2 regions of the Rhodoglobus sp. G.S.4 genome follow, and region 1 is predicted to be linked to the other one. Evidence: predicted binding sites of a transcription regulator. Region 1 holds the regulator's gene; the other holds the start of a gene.
The links. Region 1 encodes HspR, which represses chaperone genes until heat shock. Its sites were predicted from a motif close to AAGTTGAGTCNNNNNGACTCAACTT; they were not measured.

Region 1 (6,429 bases):
AACCCCCTGATACATGAGGTCCATGCGGTGTTCGACAGTGCCGATTCCGTTCGGGATCTTGCGGAAGTCTGCAAGGCCCAACTCTTTCTGATCTTTCATGCAGAACGGGCAGTGATCGGTAGAGACCATTTGCACATCGTTCGTACGCAGCGACTGCCACATGGCATCCTGATGTCCCTCTTCGCGCGAGCGAAGCGGAGTTGAGCACACCCACTTGGCGCCCTCGAAGTGACCGTACTGCTCGCTCTGAGCACCGAGTTGTTCTTCGAGACTCAAGTAGAGGTACTGGGGGCAGGTTTCGGCGAACACGTTCTGGCCGCGGTCACGAGCGCCGGCGATCTGCTCGACCGCTTGCTTCGCACTCACGTGCACAATATAGAGCGGGGCACCGGTGAGCTTCGCGAGCATGATCGCCCGGTGAGTAGCTTCCTCTTCCATCTCCCAGGCGCGAGCAACACCGTGATAGTACGGGTCAGTCTTGCCCTGCGCCACGAGCTGTTCGGCGAGAACATCGATGACGGGACCATTCTCGGCGTGCATCATCGTCATCATGCCGGTGTCGCGTGACACTTGCATCGCCTTCAGAATTTGCGCGTCATCCGAGTAGAAAACTCCCGGATAGGCCATGAACATTTTGAAGCTTGTGATGCCCTCATCTGGCAGCTTTGCCATCGCTTTGAGTGACTCCGGCGTCACGTCTCCGACGATCTGGTGAAAGCCATAGTCGATGGCGCAATTGCCCGCCGCCTTCTGGTGCCACTCGGCGAGAGCATCCTGAATGTGAGTTCCATAGGTCTGCACCGCAAAGTCGATGATCGAAGTAGTGCCACCCCACGCTGCAGCGCGAGTGCCCGTCTCAAACGTGTCGATCGCCGCAGTGCCGCCGAACGGCAGCTCCATATGAGTGTGGGCATCGATGCCGCCAGGAATGACGTACTTTCCCGTGGCATCAATAACGTGATCGACGGATGCCGCAATGTCGGTTCCAAAAAGCGTGCTGCCCGGTGACAGCACGGCCTTGATTACTTCGCCGTCGATAAGGACGTCTGCTGGGGCTCGGCCCGTTGAGCTGACGACTGTTCCGCCAGAAATGAGAGTGGTGGCCATGATTCGCTCCTCTGCTTGTCTTGTGCCTACTGTTCCCCGGGCGCTAAGACAGCCCGGGGGCTGACGTTATGGCTTCGGGATCGAGGTGTACGACTCCGGACGACGGTCACGGTAGAACTGCCAGTCGTCACGCATCTGGCGAACAAGGTCCATGTCGAGATCGCGAATCATGATCTCCTCGTCAGTGCCCGAACCGCGTTCACCCACGAAGTTGCCGCGCGGGTCGATAACTTGGCTGGTTCCATAGAAGTCGACCGCGAGGTCACCGTATTCGTTGTCTTCGCGACCAACACGGTTCGGCTGCAGCACGAAGTAGCCGTTCGCTACAGCAGCCGCGGGGCCTTCGACCTCCCACAGGCGGTTGGAGAGACCAGGCTTGGTGGCGTTTGGGTTGAACACAATTTCGGCACCGTTGAGGCCGAGCTCGCGCCATCCCTCAGGGAAGTGGCGGTCGTAACAGATGTACAGCCCGATTGGGCCTACGGCAGTGTTGAAAACGGGGTACCCCATGTTGCCTGGACGGAAGTAGAACTTCTCCCAGAACCGGTCGAGGTGAGGAATGTGGTGCTTACGATACGAACCGAGGTTGGTGCCATCGGAATCAACAACGACAGCGGTGTTGTAATACACGCCGGTCATCGCCTCTTCATAGATCGGCAGGATCATGACCATATCTAGCTCTTTAGCCAAGGCCTGAAAACGCTGCACTATGGGGCCATCAGCAGGCTCAGCGTAGGCGTAATACTTCTTGTCTTCAGTTATTCCGAAATACGGGCCGTAAAACAACTCTTGGAAGCAAATTACTTGAGCGCCCTGCTCTTTTGCATCACGAGCGAACTGCTCATGCTTCTGAATCATCGACTCCTTGTCGCCTGTCCAGGTTGTCTGAGTGATTGCTGCGCGGACCGTCGTCATGGTGCCTCCTGCGTTGTTCGGCATCGTTGCCTTGAGCTATTTGCCGAGAAATGATTTACGCACGGGCTACTGCACCCGCACTCTCATTCTGCAGCTTCATCGTTTCAATCGTGTGTTGCATATATGACGTTGTGGTTACTCATCATGTCCCTGTCGGCGCAAAGAGGCAATGCTCATTTGTGCTGATGAGACCACGTTGAACGCCCGTACCACGCATTCCGGATTCAGAAAACCAGAACGACTATGATGAACGCGCCGTGGCCCATACAGTGCGCGCTCGAGGCTTGCGGACACGAATTGGTTGCTGCGGAGACGCAAACACAGTCGACACTTCAGTGGCAAACATCACCGAGTCTGGCGCACGATCCGCAAGCCCCTCGAAGCCAGCAACCGCAAGCAAACCATCGTCGAGATGCACGAGCTCTGCCGGCTGTAACGGCCACCGTTCGTGGTGATTGCGACAGTAGATGGTTGCTCCGCGGTGGGTTTCGTGAAAACCCCAGCGCGCTGTCAAGAACGTCGCAACCGGGTCAGCGGCGAGCGCAACACTCGCCGCCGGATCGTCAATCGGGCGCACGATGATGTGGGATGCGGCATCCGGTTGGCCGTAGCGTTTCGTTGTGTAGGCAACTTTTCCGTCGCGCTGCCCGATCTGCATCGATGCCCACCGGTAGGGCAATCCAAAAGCGGCCTGCGCTGTGAGCACCGGGATGAGATGGGATGCTTCGAGCGAAAGGAAGACCACTCCGCGGCGGCCCTGTTCGTCAATCGAATAGAGCCGAACGTTGACTTCGGGAAAGTCACCGAGCCACGGAATGCGGGGCCCGCCAAAGAACGAACTGCGAGACATCTGAAACGCGATGAGTCCCACCCACGTGCTGCCGTTCATGGTGTCTGGACGGCATCCGGCCGGCATGAAGCGCTCGACGGTGCTGGGATCAACCCGCCAGTGTAAAAATGTGACTTCACTCCAGCGTTGACGCAGAATCGCAGCGCTGCCGAGCGGAGGGGCTTCTGAGGAGATCATCGCTACACGGTCATCGGGATGACATCAGCGCGGAAGTTGATTGTCGCGTCGCGTGAATGGCCGCCACAGCACGACTTGGTCAGTGCGTTCGCCTCTGGTTCCTGCCTTGAGGGAGATCACTTCTCCGGCAGCACCGGCAGCGAACACTCGCCGCCCGGGTTTCGCCAGGAGTTCATCTGCGAGTGCGGCTTCAAGTTCGTGCACTCGGGAGGTGAGCTCACTTACGCGGTTTTCGAGATCGAGGATGCGTTTGATTCCCTCAAGGTTGAGTCCTTCGGCACTGAGGGCGCCGATCTCACGCAACTGCATCACGTCGCGCAGGGAATAACGCCGCGAACGACCGCTGGTTCTCGTTGGTGAGACGAGCCCCAGACGGTCGTACTGTCGCAGCGTTTGCGGATGCATGCCAGCCAGTTCTGCCGCAACAGCGATCGCAAAAGCTGGCGTGGACTCATCCATTGTCATTACCTCCTGGCTTTAGCCATCAGGTCATCCCGCGGGTTTTCTGCGGGCATTGCTTGGGTAAATGCTTCGAGGTGCGCATGTGCCGCTTCCGAGATGTGGCTCGGAACCGCCACTTGCACTTCGGCAAGCAAATCTCCGGTCGCTTTTGTCGTCGTGACACCGCGACCTTTTACTCGCAATACTCGTCCGCTCGGGGTTCCCGCCGCAACCTTCAACTTGACCGGTGTACCGCTCAAAGTGGGAACCTCGATGGTGGCGCCGAGCACCGCTTCCGCGAACGTCACAGGAACAACGACCCGAAGATTGTTGCCTTCACGTTCGAATACCGGATGCTTGCGAACCGTCACAGTGAGAACCAGATCGCCTGACTCCCCACCATTGATGCTCTGCTCGCCTTTGCCTTTGAGGCGGATCTTCTGCCCGTCACTGACCCCCGCAGGAATCTTGACGTTCATCGGACGACCGCCAGCAGGCTGCAATTTAATCGTTTCGCCATTAATGGCCGTAACGAAATCGAGCGTTGTGTTTGCCGCTAGGTCGCGACCCTTTGCTGGGCCGCCACGGAATCCCGCACCGCCACCAGGGCCGCCTTGAGCACCAAACATGCCACCCAAAAGATCTTCGAAGCTGGCACCAGACTGGCCACCGCCGTAGCGTTGACCGCCCGCGCCACCCGCACCGAACATGCCACCAAAGACATCCTCGAAGCCGCCGGACTGGCCACCCGCTTGAAAGCGAGCGCCAGAGCCCATAGCGCGAACCTGATCATATTCTTGGCGCTGTTCAGGATCGGAGAGCACCGAATGTGCTTCGCTGATCTCCTTGAAGCGAGACTCCGCTTTCGGATCTCCCGGATTTGAATCCGGATGAAACTGGCGCGCGAGTTTGCGATAGGTTTTTTTGAGGTCGGCCGCTGAGACATCTTTCGATACCCCGAGCACCTTGTAGAAGTCCTTGTCGAACCAATCTTGGCTAGCCACTACACGCCACCCCCGACCTATTCAGTAGGACCGGAGACAGCAACCCTCGCGGCACGAACAACGCGCTCACCAAGAATGTAGCCCGGCTCAACCACGTCAGCAATCGTGTTTTCGGTTGCCTCCGGGTCGTTCAAGTGAACTACAGCCTCATGGAAAGCGGGGTCAAAAAGTTCACCCTTCTCGCCAATCTTGCGAAGACCGAACCGCTCGAAACTGGAGTGAAGCTTCTGCGAAACCAACGCCAACGGGCTGCCATCGATAATGTCTCCGTGCTTATCTGCACGATCGAGATCGTCCAGGGCAGGAAGCATTGAACGGATGACGTCAGCGATGACCGATTCGCGGTTCGCTGCCCGGTCGCGCTCAACGCGCGTGCGGAAGTTCACCAGCTCAGCCTGTGCGCGCAACATCTGATCGCGCATGTCAGAAACCAGATCGCGGCTAGCGTCATCGAGCAGGCGCTGATCTTCAGCACTCAATTGCGACTCGGCACCTGCTGCCGGCTCGTCGTCTGCTTCAGCGTCAATCGACGCGTCAACGGTCTCGACGGGCTCGTCAGCAGCATCCGCTTCATCAGCGGACTGCCCCCCGGCCGCTGCAGAAGAATCTGCAGCAGCCGAGTCAGCCGCACGAATGTCACCGGTTTCCGGATCAACGCGACGTTTATCGCGAATCACCGGCTCCTGGTTCTCGTCGTGGTCTTTGTTCTTGTCAGACATCTACTTCTTGTCCGCGTCAGCTTCGTCGTCGTCAACCACTTCAGCGTCAACGATGTCCTCGTCAGAGTTCTCGTCAGCGGGAGCCTCTTCGCCTTCTGCAGCCTCAGGGTTTTCTTCCTGGTGCTTGTAGATTGCTTCGCCAAGCTTCTGCTGGCTTTCGGTCAGCTTGTCGAAGGCGGTCTTTACGGCCGCTTCGTCATCGCTTGCCAGTGCCGAGTTGAGCGCATCGACGTCGGCCTGAACCTCAGTCTTGACGTCTTCTGGCAGCTTCTCAGCGTTGTCGGTGATGAGCTTTCCGGTGGAGTACGCGAGCTGCTCAGCGTTGTTGCGAACTTCAGCTGCCTCACGGCGAGCCTTGTCTTCTGCAGCGTGCTCTTCGCCCTCGCGAACCATGCGCTCGATGTCTTCCTTCGAGAGGCTTGAGCCACCCGTGATCGTCATCGACTGCTCCTTGCCAGTGCCCTTGTCCTTGGCGGACACGTGCACGATGCCGTTAGCGTCGATGTCGAACGTGACCTCAACCTGGGGGATGCCACGAGGCGCCGGTGCAATGCCGGTGAGCTCGAACGTTCCGAGGTTCTTGTTGTCGCGAGTGAACTCGCGCTCACCCTGGAAGACCTGAATCGATACGGAAGGCTGGTTGTCATCCGCCGTGGTGAAGGTTTCGCTTCGTTTGGTCGGGATGGCAGTGTTGCGGTCGATGAGCTTGGTCATCATTCCGCCCTTGGTTTCGATACCGAGGCTCAGCGGAGTGACGTCGATGAGCAGAACGTCCTTGCGCTCGCCCTTCAGAACGCCAGCCTGGAGTGCAGCACCGACGGCTACGACCTCGTCAGGGTTGACACCCTTGTTTGGCTCCTTGCCACCGGTGAGCTTCTTGACGAGCTCAACAACGGCGGGCATGCGAGTCGATCCACCAACGAGCACTACGTGCGCTACGTCAGCGAGCTTGACGCCCGCTTCTTTGATGACGTCGTTGAATGGCTTCTGCACGCGCTCGAGGAGGTCTGCGGTCAGTTCTTCGAACTTGGCGCGAGAGAGGGTCTCGTCGAGGTTGGCTGGGCCGTTCTCAGTGAGCGAGAGGTACGGAAGCTGAATGCTTGCCGACATCTGCGAGGAGAGTTCCTTCTTGGCCTGCTCGGCAGCTTCCTTGAGGCGCTGCTTCGCGATCTTGTCGCCAGAAACATCGACACCGGTCGAGTCCTTGAAGCGCTGG
Region 2 (6,429 bases), 750 kb from region 1:
GTCCACGGCTGATAGTGGTCTGCGGCCATCACCCCACGAAAGCCGCGTGATTCGGCGTGCTGGGCAAACGCCAACACGTCGCGCGGATGAAACCGCTCAAGCATTGCGGCATAGCCAATGTGGGGCGCAGAAACGGAGGCGGGCATCTGTCTATTGTCGCGCGGACTGCGCCTCTGCCGTGTCACAACGGATGAACCAGCGAATTCCCGAACCGCTGACCGGATACTTGGCCGTTCACCGGGCTGGCTCATGCTGAAGAACGGCGGCAATTATCAACGGTGTGGATAATTCCGCCGAAGGCCCAGCCAGCATTGTTCTCGAAGATCCAGACGGCAACCCCGTCCTGATGGACCAGCACCGGCAGCACTGGCAGCACCGGCAATAGATCGTCGCCAAATTGGGTCTTGATTCTCAGTTGGCGATAGTTCTACACTGAGCAAACGCCAACAATCGAAAGGAGCCTCGCGTGTTTATTTCAACTATCGGAATGATTCCGACTATCGCCGGCTCCGTCGGCACCCTCTCCGCCTAACCGGCTAGCGATCTCCGCCAACCGGTTCTGACGGTGGCGGCGCTCACGGAGCACACGACTCAACTCGATCATCACGAGACTGCGTTCGACTGACGAGTCTGCGCCCACCTCATCTGGAGCGCCAGCGCATCGCGATGATCTCTCCTTCTTCTGCAACTCGCGATCGCCGAGGGATGACGTTGGGTCGCCACCCGAACCGGCGCGCTTTTGCGCGCCTTCCGCATCAGCTTCTGTCACGAAAGATCACCTCATGAACACAACTCTGGCGGCCCCTAAGGACCGCCCTAACCATCCGCCCGAACCCAGCAACAACGCCCAGTCGCGCCCAACTTCGGCGCACCGCGTGGGACTCATCGACCGAATTGCTCTGCATCTCGGCGTTGCGCTCATCACGTGGAGCCGCCGTCCTCACCGGGCTCGACTGATCGCAACCGCTGAATTCCGGGCCGAACACCAACTCCGTCGCGAGCGCCTGGCTTTAGCCCGGACTCGCGCTGAGCAGAACTATCCGCGGTTCATCATCCGATGATTGCGCCGCACCCGACCGTCGCCGGATCGCTCCGGCGACGGTCGCTTCGTTATCAGCGAACTGTGAGCGAAATGACTTGGCACTCTCGGGGTGAGAGTGCTAATTTCTGATTATTGAGTCACCGTGACTCAACTTTGAGAAAGGGGTTTCCCATGACACTGTCATTTGATCCTTTTGCCGAACTCGACCGGCTCACCGCTGCAGCCCAGTCCCGCGTCGGCACCCAGCCCATGCCCGTGGATCTTTACCGTCAGGCCGACGAGTACGTTCTCACCGCCGACCTTCCGGGCGTAGACCCCGGCTCCGTCGACGTTGACGTCGATGGCCAGCTGCTTACCATTCGTGCCGAACGCACCGCCGGCGAGCGCGAAGGAGCCAAGTGGCTATCGCAGGAGCGTCGCTACGGGTCCTACCTGCGCCAGTTCAGCATTGGCGCCGGCATTGACCGCGAAAACATCAGCGCCAGCTACGACAACGGCGTACTCAGCGTCATCATCCCGGTGTCGGAGAAGGCAAAACCTCGCAAGATTGAGGTCAGCACCAACTCCGCGAACCAGGCTCGATCGTCCGAGACAGTCGCCGTTACAAGCTAGTCAGCACGCCGCTGTCGACGCGCCAACGCCACACACCAACGATGGGCGGATGCTTCACGCATCCGCCCATCGTTCGTTAAGTACTTCGCGCTCTAGTCGCTACAGCGCCCGCAATCGCGGTGCGATGTCGCGCTCGAAGAGCTCGAGGAAACGACGCTGGTCGCCCCCGGGCGCGTGGAACACGAGGTGATTGAGTCCGGCATCCACATACTGGCGAATCTCTTCAACAATCTTGTCTGGGTCGTTGCCCACGATCCACCGCGAAGCGATTTGTTCGATCGGCAGCGCGTCAGCAGCCTTCTCCATCTCGATCGGATCAGTGATGTCGTGCTTCTGCTCCTTCGAGAGCGCAAGCGGGGCCCAGAAACGTGTATTTTCGAGGGCGAGCTCGGCGTCGGTGTCGTAGGAGAGCTTGATTTCGATCATCCGGTCGATGTCCTCGAACTTGCGGTCAGCCTTAGCCGCACCCTCCTTGACGCCAGGAATGAGCGCGTCGTTGTAGAGCTCCATGCCCTTGCCAGAGGTGCAAATGAAACCATCACCGGCACGACCGGCGTAGCGGGCAACCATCGGGCCGCCCGCAGCAATGTAAATCGGGATGGGCTGGTCGGGGCGGTCATAAATGCTGGCTTCGTGAGTGGAGTAGTACTCTCCCTCGAACGACACCCGATCCTCGGTCCAGAGTGCACGCATGAGGCGCACTGATTCGCGCAAGCGCGCAAACCGCTCCTTGAACTCGGGCCAGTCCTGCGCGCCAGCACCACGGAATCCGGTAGCGACCTCGTTGAGCGCTTCACCCGTGCCAACCCCCAACATGATGCGCCCAGGATAAAGGCAACCCATCGTGGCAAAAGCCTGCGCCAGAACGGCAGGGTTGTAACGGAAAGTGGGGGTCATCACGCTCGTGCCAATCCGAATCGTGCTCGTGCGCTCTCCAACAGCAGCCATCCAGCTCAGTGAGAACGGTGCATGACCACCCTCATGACGCCAGGGCTGGAAATGATCGCTTACCGCAACACTCTCCATGCCATGGGCTTCGGCCGCGACCGCAATCTCTACGAGCTCACGTGGGGCAAACTGTTCAGCTGAGGCTTTGTATCCGAGAGTAAGAGTCATAGACCCATTGTGCCCGTACTACTCGCGAGGCGCCTGCAAAAAATCAGAAACTGACCGCGGAACGTACGGCGCAACATCGCCGCCCAGAGCGGCAACCTGCCGCACAAGCGAGCTCGAAACATAAGCGTGTTCAGGGTTTGGCAGCATGAAAATTGTTTCGACAGCAGCAAGATCGCGGTTCACGATCGCCATCGGGGTTTCGTACGCGACATCCACTTGAGAACGGATGCCCTTAACAATGACACTCGCCCCAACCTCGGTGCAGTAGTCGACGAGCAAACCCATGCTCCAACTCGTGACCCGAATGTTGCCGGCAAGCCGTGCATCCGCCACCGCCTGCTCAATGAGCGAAACCCGCTGTGCGATCGGCAGAAGCGCCGTCTTGCCCGGGTTGTGCACGACAACAACGTGCACCTCGTCAAAGGTTCTTGCTGCCCGCTCAATCACATCCAGGTGGCCCAGGGTGACAGGGTCAAAGGACCCAGGAACGACAGCGATCCGACTCATGCCTCAACGATAGTGGCTGAGTGCTGCTCACCGCGTGGGAGTTCGCTGTACGAGGAAACTCGCCAGCAAGGTCACAGGGAGTTAGTTCTTGCCGAGGAAGGCTTCTGCACTCTCATCGAGGCGACGCTTGAGTGCTTCGGCGAGCGCCGGATGCTCGGCCAGAGTCGGATCGTCAGCCAAGACCGCCTGCGCAGCCTCCCGCGCTTCCGTAATGAGTTGCCCGTCATTGGCCACTCGCAACAGCTTCAAACTCGAACGCCCACCCGATTGCACACCGCCGAGCACATCACCTTCACGACGAAGCTCAAGGTCTTTGTTCGCCAACTCGAAACCATCAAGAGTGGATGCCACAGCCTCAACACGTTCGCGGGCAAGCGACTCCACCTCCGCTGCAGTCACAAACAGGCACAGGCCCGGCACGCCACCTCGGCCAACACGGCCGCGCAACTGGTGCAACTGGGATACCCCGAAGCGATCAGCGTCAAGCACGACCATCACAGAAGCGTTTGGCACGTCAACGCCAACCTCGATCACTGTCGTTGCGACAAGAACATCGACATCACCGGCAGCGAACGCCCGCATAAGGTCATCTTTTTCGTCGCTCGACAACTTGCCATGGAGTGCCTCGATGCGCTTACCTGCGAGCACCTCGTTGCTGCGTAGCGAAGCCAACACCTCAGTAACGTTGGCGATAGGTCGCGGCGGTCCGGCATCCGGATCATCAGCCGCTGCCGGTGCAGGGTCACTGCCGGGCTCTTGCGTCTTGGCATCGATAGCGGGGCACACGACGAAACCTTGCCTGCCAATAGCGAGTTCCTCGGCTAAACGCTGCCACACACGAGACACCCAACCGGGTTTTTCGGCCAGCGGAACCACATGACTGCTGATGGGTTGGCGACCAGCGGGCAATTCGGCGATCGACGAAATATCGAGGTCACCAAAGACTGTCATCGCGACCGTGCGAGGGATGGGTGTCGCCGTAAGAACGAGAACGTGTGGTGGCTTGGCCCCCTTCAGTCGCAGTGCTTCACGCTGATCAACACCAAATCTGTGCTGCTCGTCTACGACAACTAGGCCGAGGTCAACGAAGCTCACCGCATCGCCCAAGAGTGCGTGGGTGCCGATCACAATGCGTGAGGCGCCAGACACGCTCGCGAGAAGCGCCTTCTTGCGCTCGGCCGTGGAGAGCTGGCCTGTGATGAGAGTCGGGCGCAATTCTGCCGCAAGATCGGGGCCAAGAGTGCGCACGATGGATCGGAAATGCTGATGCGCCAACACCTCGGTTGGCGCAAGCAGGGCCGACTGCCCACCCGACTGGGCCACCGCCAGCATCGCTCGCAATGCCACGAGAGTCTTGCCAGAGCCCACTTCGCCCTGCACCAGACGATTCATCGGAACCGGCTCGGCCAGATCGTGAAAGATCTGCTCCCCCACCGTCTGCTGATCACCAGTCAGCACGAACGGAAGCGCCGCATCAAAACCGTCCACGAGCGACCCAGCCGTGCGCGCAATCGCCTCAGATTCACGCTGCCTCTGTCGTTGCTGCAACAGTGCAGACTGCAAAACGAACGCCTCCTGAAAACGCAGAGTGTCCCGAGCTGCTCGCCAATCCGAGTCAACCTTCGGGCGATGCACTTGCTCAAGCGCCTTCGCAAATGGAAGCAGCTCACGCTCGCGACGTACGGCATCCGGAACAGGATCGTCGAGAGGTCCAAGAGTGTCGAGCACGACCTCGACCGCTTTCTGAATCTGCCAACTCGCCACGGTTGACGTTGCCGGGTAAATCGGAATGGGTTGCTCAGCCCACGCCTTCGCCTGCTCAGGTTTCTTCAGCTCAAGCGCATCCCGATCAAAAAGTTCGTAATCAGGGTGAGCGAGCTGGCGCGTGCCCCGATATTGGCCGACTTTGCCAGCAAAAATTCCGCGGACGCCCGGTGACAGTTCATTCGCTCGCCAGGCCTGATTGAAAAACGTGAGAGTCAGGATGCCCGTGCCGTCGCTGATCGACACTTCAAGGATCGACCCGCGCTTGTTGCGCATCGGGCGATTACGCACCTCGCGAACCTCAGCCACGATCGTGACGGCCTCATCGAGCGGCAACTGGGCCAGAGCAGTGAGCTCACCGCGCCGCGCATAACGCCGCGGGTAGTGCGTCATGAGATCGCCGACAGTCACCAAACCGAGCCCGCGCTGCATCGAGGTTGCGGTGCGCCCGCCCAGCACGGCACTGAGCTTCTGATCGAGGGGCGAGGTCACTCTCACAGAGTACCGGTGGCCACCGGCGTTCCCTTGTCACCGGGCACTGAACTACGTGCGCGAGGGCTCTCGGCTAGGCTCGACACGCTATGACACGCATTATCGCCGGCTACGCTGGCTCCCTCACCATTGCCGTCCCCAGCGCGGGCACGCGCCCCACAAGTGATCGCCTTCGCGAAGCAATCTTCTCGGCCCTCGAAGCCCGCGACGCCATCGATGGCGCCCGAGTTCTCGACCTCTATGCCGGCACCGGCGCCCTCGGCCTCGAATCGGCATCACGCGGCGCACCCCATGTCACGCTCGTGGAGAAAAATCCTCGTGCCGCCGATGCCTGCCGCAAGAACGCGACCCTCATCGCCGCACAAGCTCCCCGCGGCTCAAAGCCGATCATTCTGACCGCCGCCCGCGCCGTGCACACCTTCTTAGAGACATCCGGCGATCAATGGGATCTGGTGTTCATTGACCCACCGTACGAGCTCGGCAACGCCGAACTTCTCGTGGCTCTAGAGCTGCTGTCAAGCCAACTCAGCCCCGATGCCCTCGTCGTTGTGGAACGCAGTTCGCGCGACCCTGAGCCCGAATGGCCCGCCGGTCTCGAGCTCGACCGCCGCAAAGACTACGGCGACACAACGCTCTACTGGGTTCAGCCCGAAGCGCCATCCCAGCCAGCATAAGGATCCCAGCCACCACGCTCGGTGTACGCGACCCCATCGACGAGAAGGCCCTCCCCCTCGACAACGTGGCCGATCGCACGGAACCCCGCTGGCAATTCGACCGCCTGCGGAAATGTCGCGAGCAGCGAGTGATCTTCGCCACCGTCAAGCTGCGCCCGGCCACCCACCGACTCGGATGACAGATCGAGAGCAACACCGCTCGCGGTAGCAATACGGCGGGCA

Region 2: the regulator HspR is predicted to act here: its motif matches at 1,172-1,196, upstream of AC061P_RS09750 (Hsp20/alpha crystallin family protein).

What each region holds. Positions count from the first base shown of each region.
Region 1 is NZ_CM152748.1:2,726,992-2,733,420, forward strand. Features, by position in the region: gene hydA (dihydropyrimidinase) at 1-1,107, opposite strand, end outside; gene AC061P_RS13415 (nitrilase-related carbon-nitrogen hydrolase) at 1,174-2,022, opposite strand; gene AC061P_RS13420 (YqjF family protein) at 2,264-3,049, opposite strand; gene AC061P_RS13425 (heat shock protein transcriptional repressor HspR) at 3,074-3,508, opposite strand; gene AC061P_RS13430 (DnaJ C-terminal domain-containing protein) at 3,514-4,494, opposite strand; gene AC061P_RS13435 (nucleotide exchange factor GrpE) at 4,512-5,213, opposite strand; gene dnaK (molecular chaperone DnaK) at 5,214-6,429, opposite strand, start outside.
Region 2 is NZ_CM152748.1:1,979,817-1,986,245, forward strand. Features, by position in the region: gene AC061P_RS09735 (TIGR03557 family F420-dependent LLM class oxidoreductase) at 1-146, opposite strand, end outside; gene AC061P_RS09740 (hypothetical protein) at 476-769, opposite strand; gene AC061P_RS09745 (hypothetical protein) at 783-1,061, shown strand; gene AC061P_RS09750 (Hsp20/alpha crystallin family protein) at 1,214-1,654, shown strand; gene fgd (glucose-6-phosphate dehydrogenase (coenzyme-F420)) at 1,754-2,770, opposite strand; gene coaD (pantetheine-phosphate adenylyltransferase) at 2,789-3,277, opposite strand; gene AC061P_RS09765 (ATP-dependent DNA helicase RecG) at 3,359-5,473, opposite strand; gene rsmD (16S rRNA (guanine(966)-N(2))-methyltransferase RsmD) at 5,623-6,207, shown strand; gene thiL (thiamine-phosphate kinase) at 6,177-6,429, opposite strand, start outside.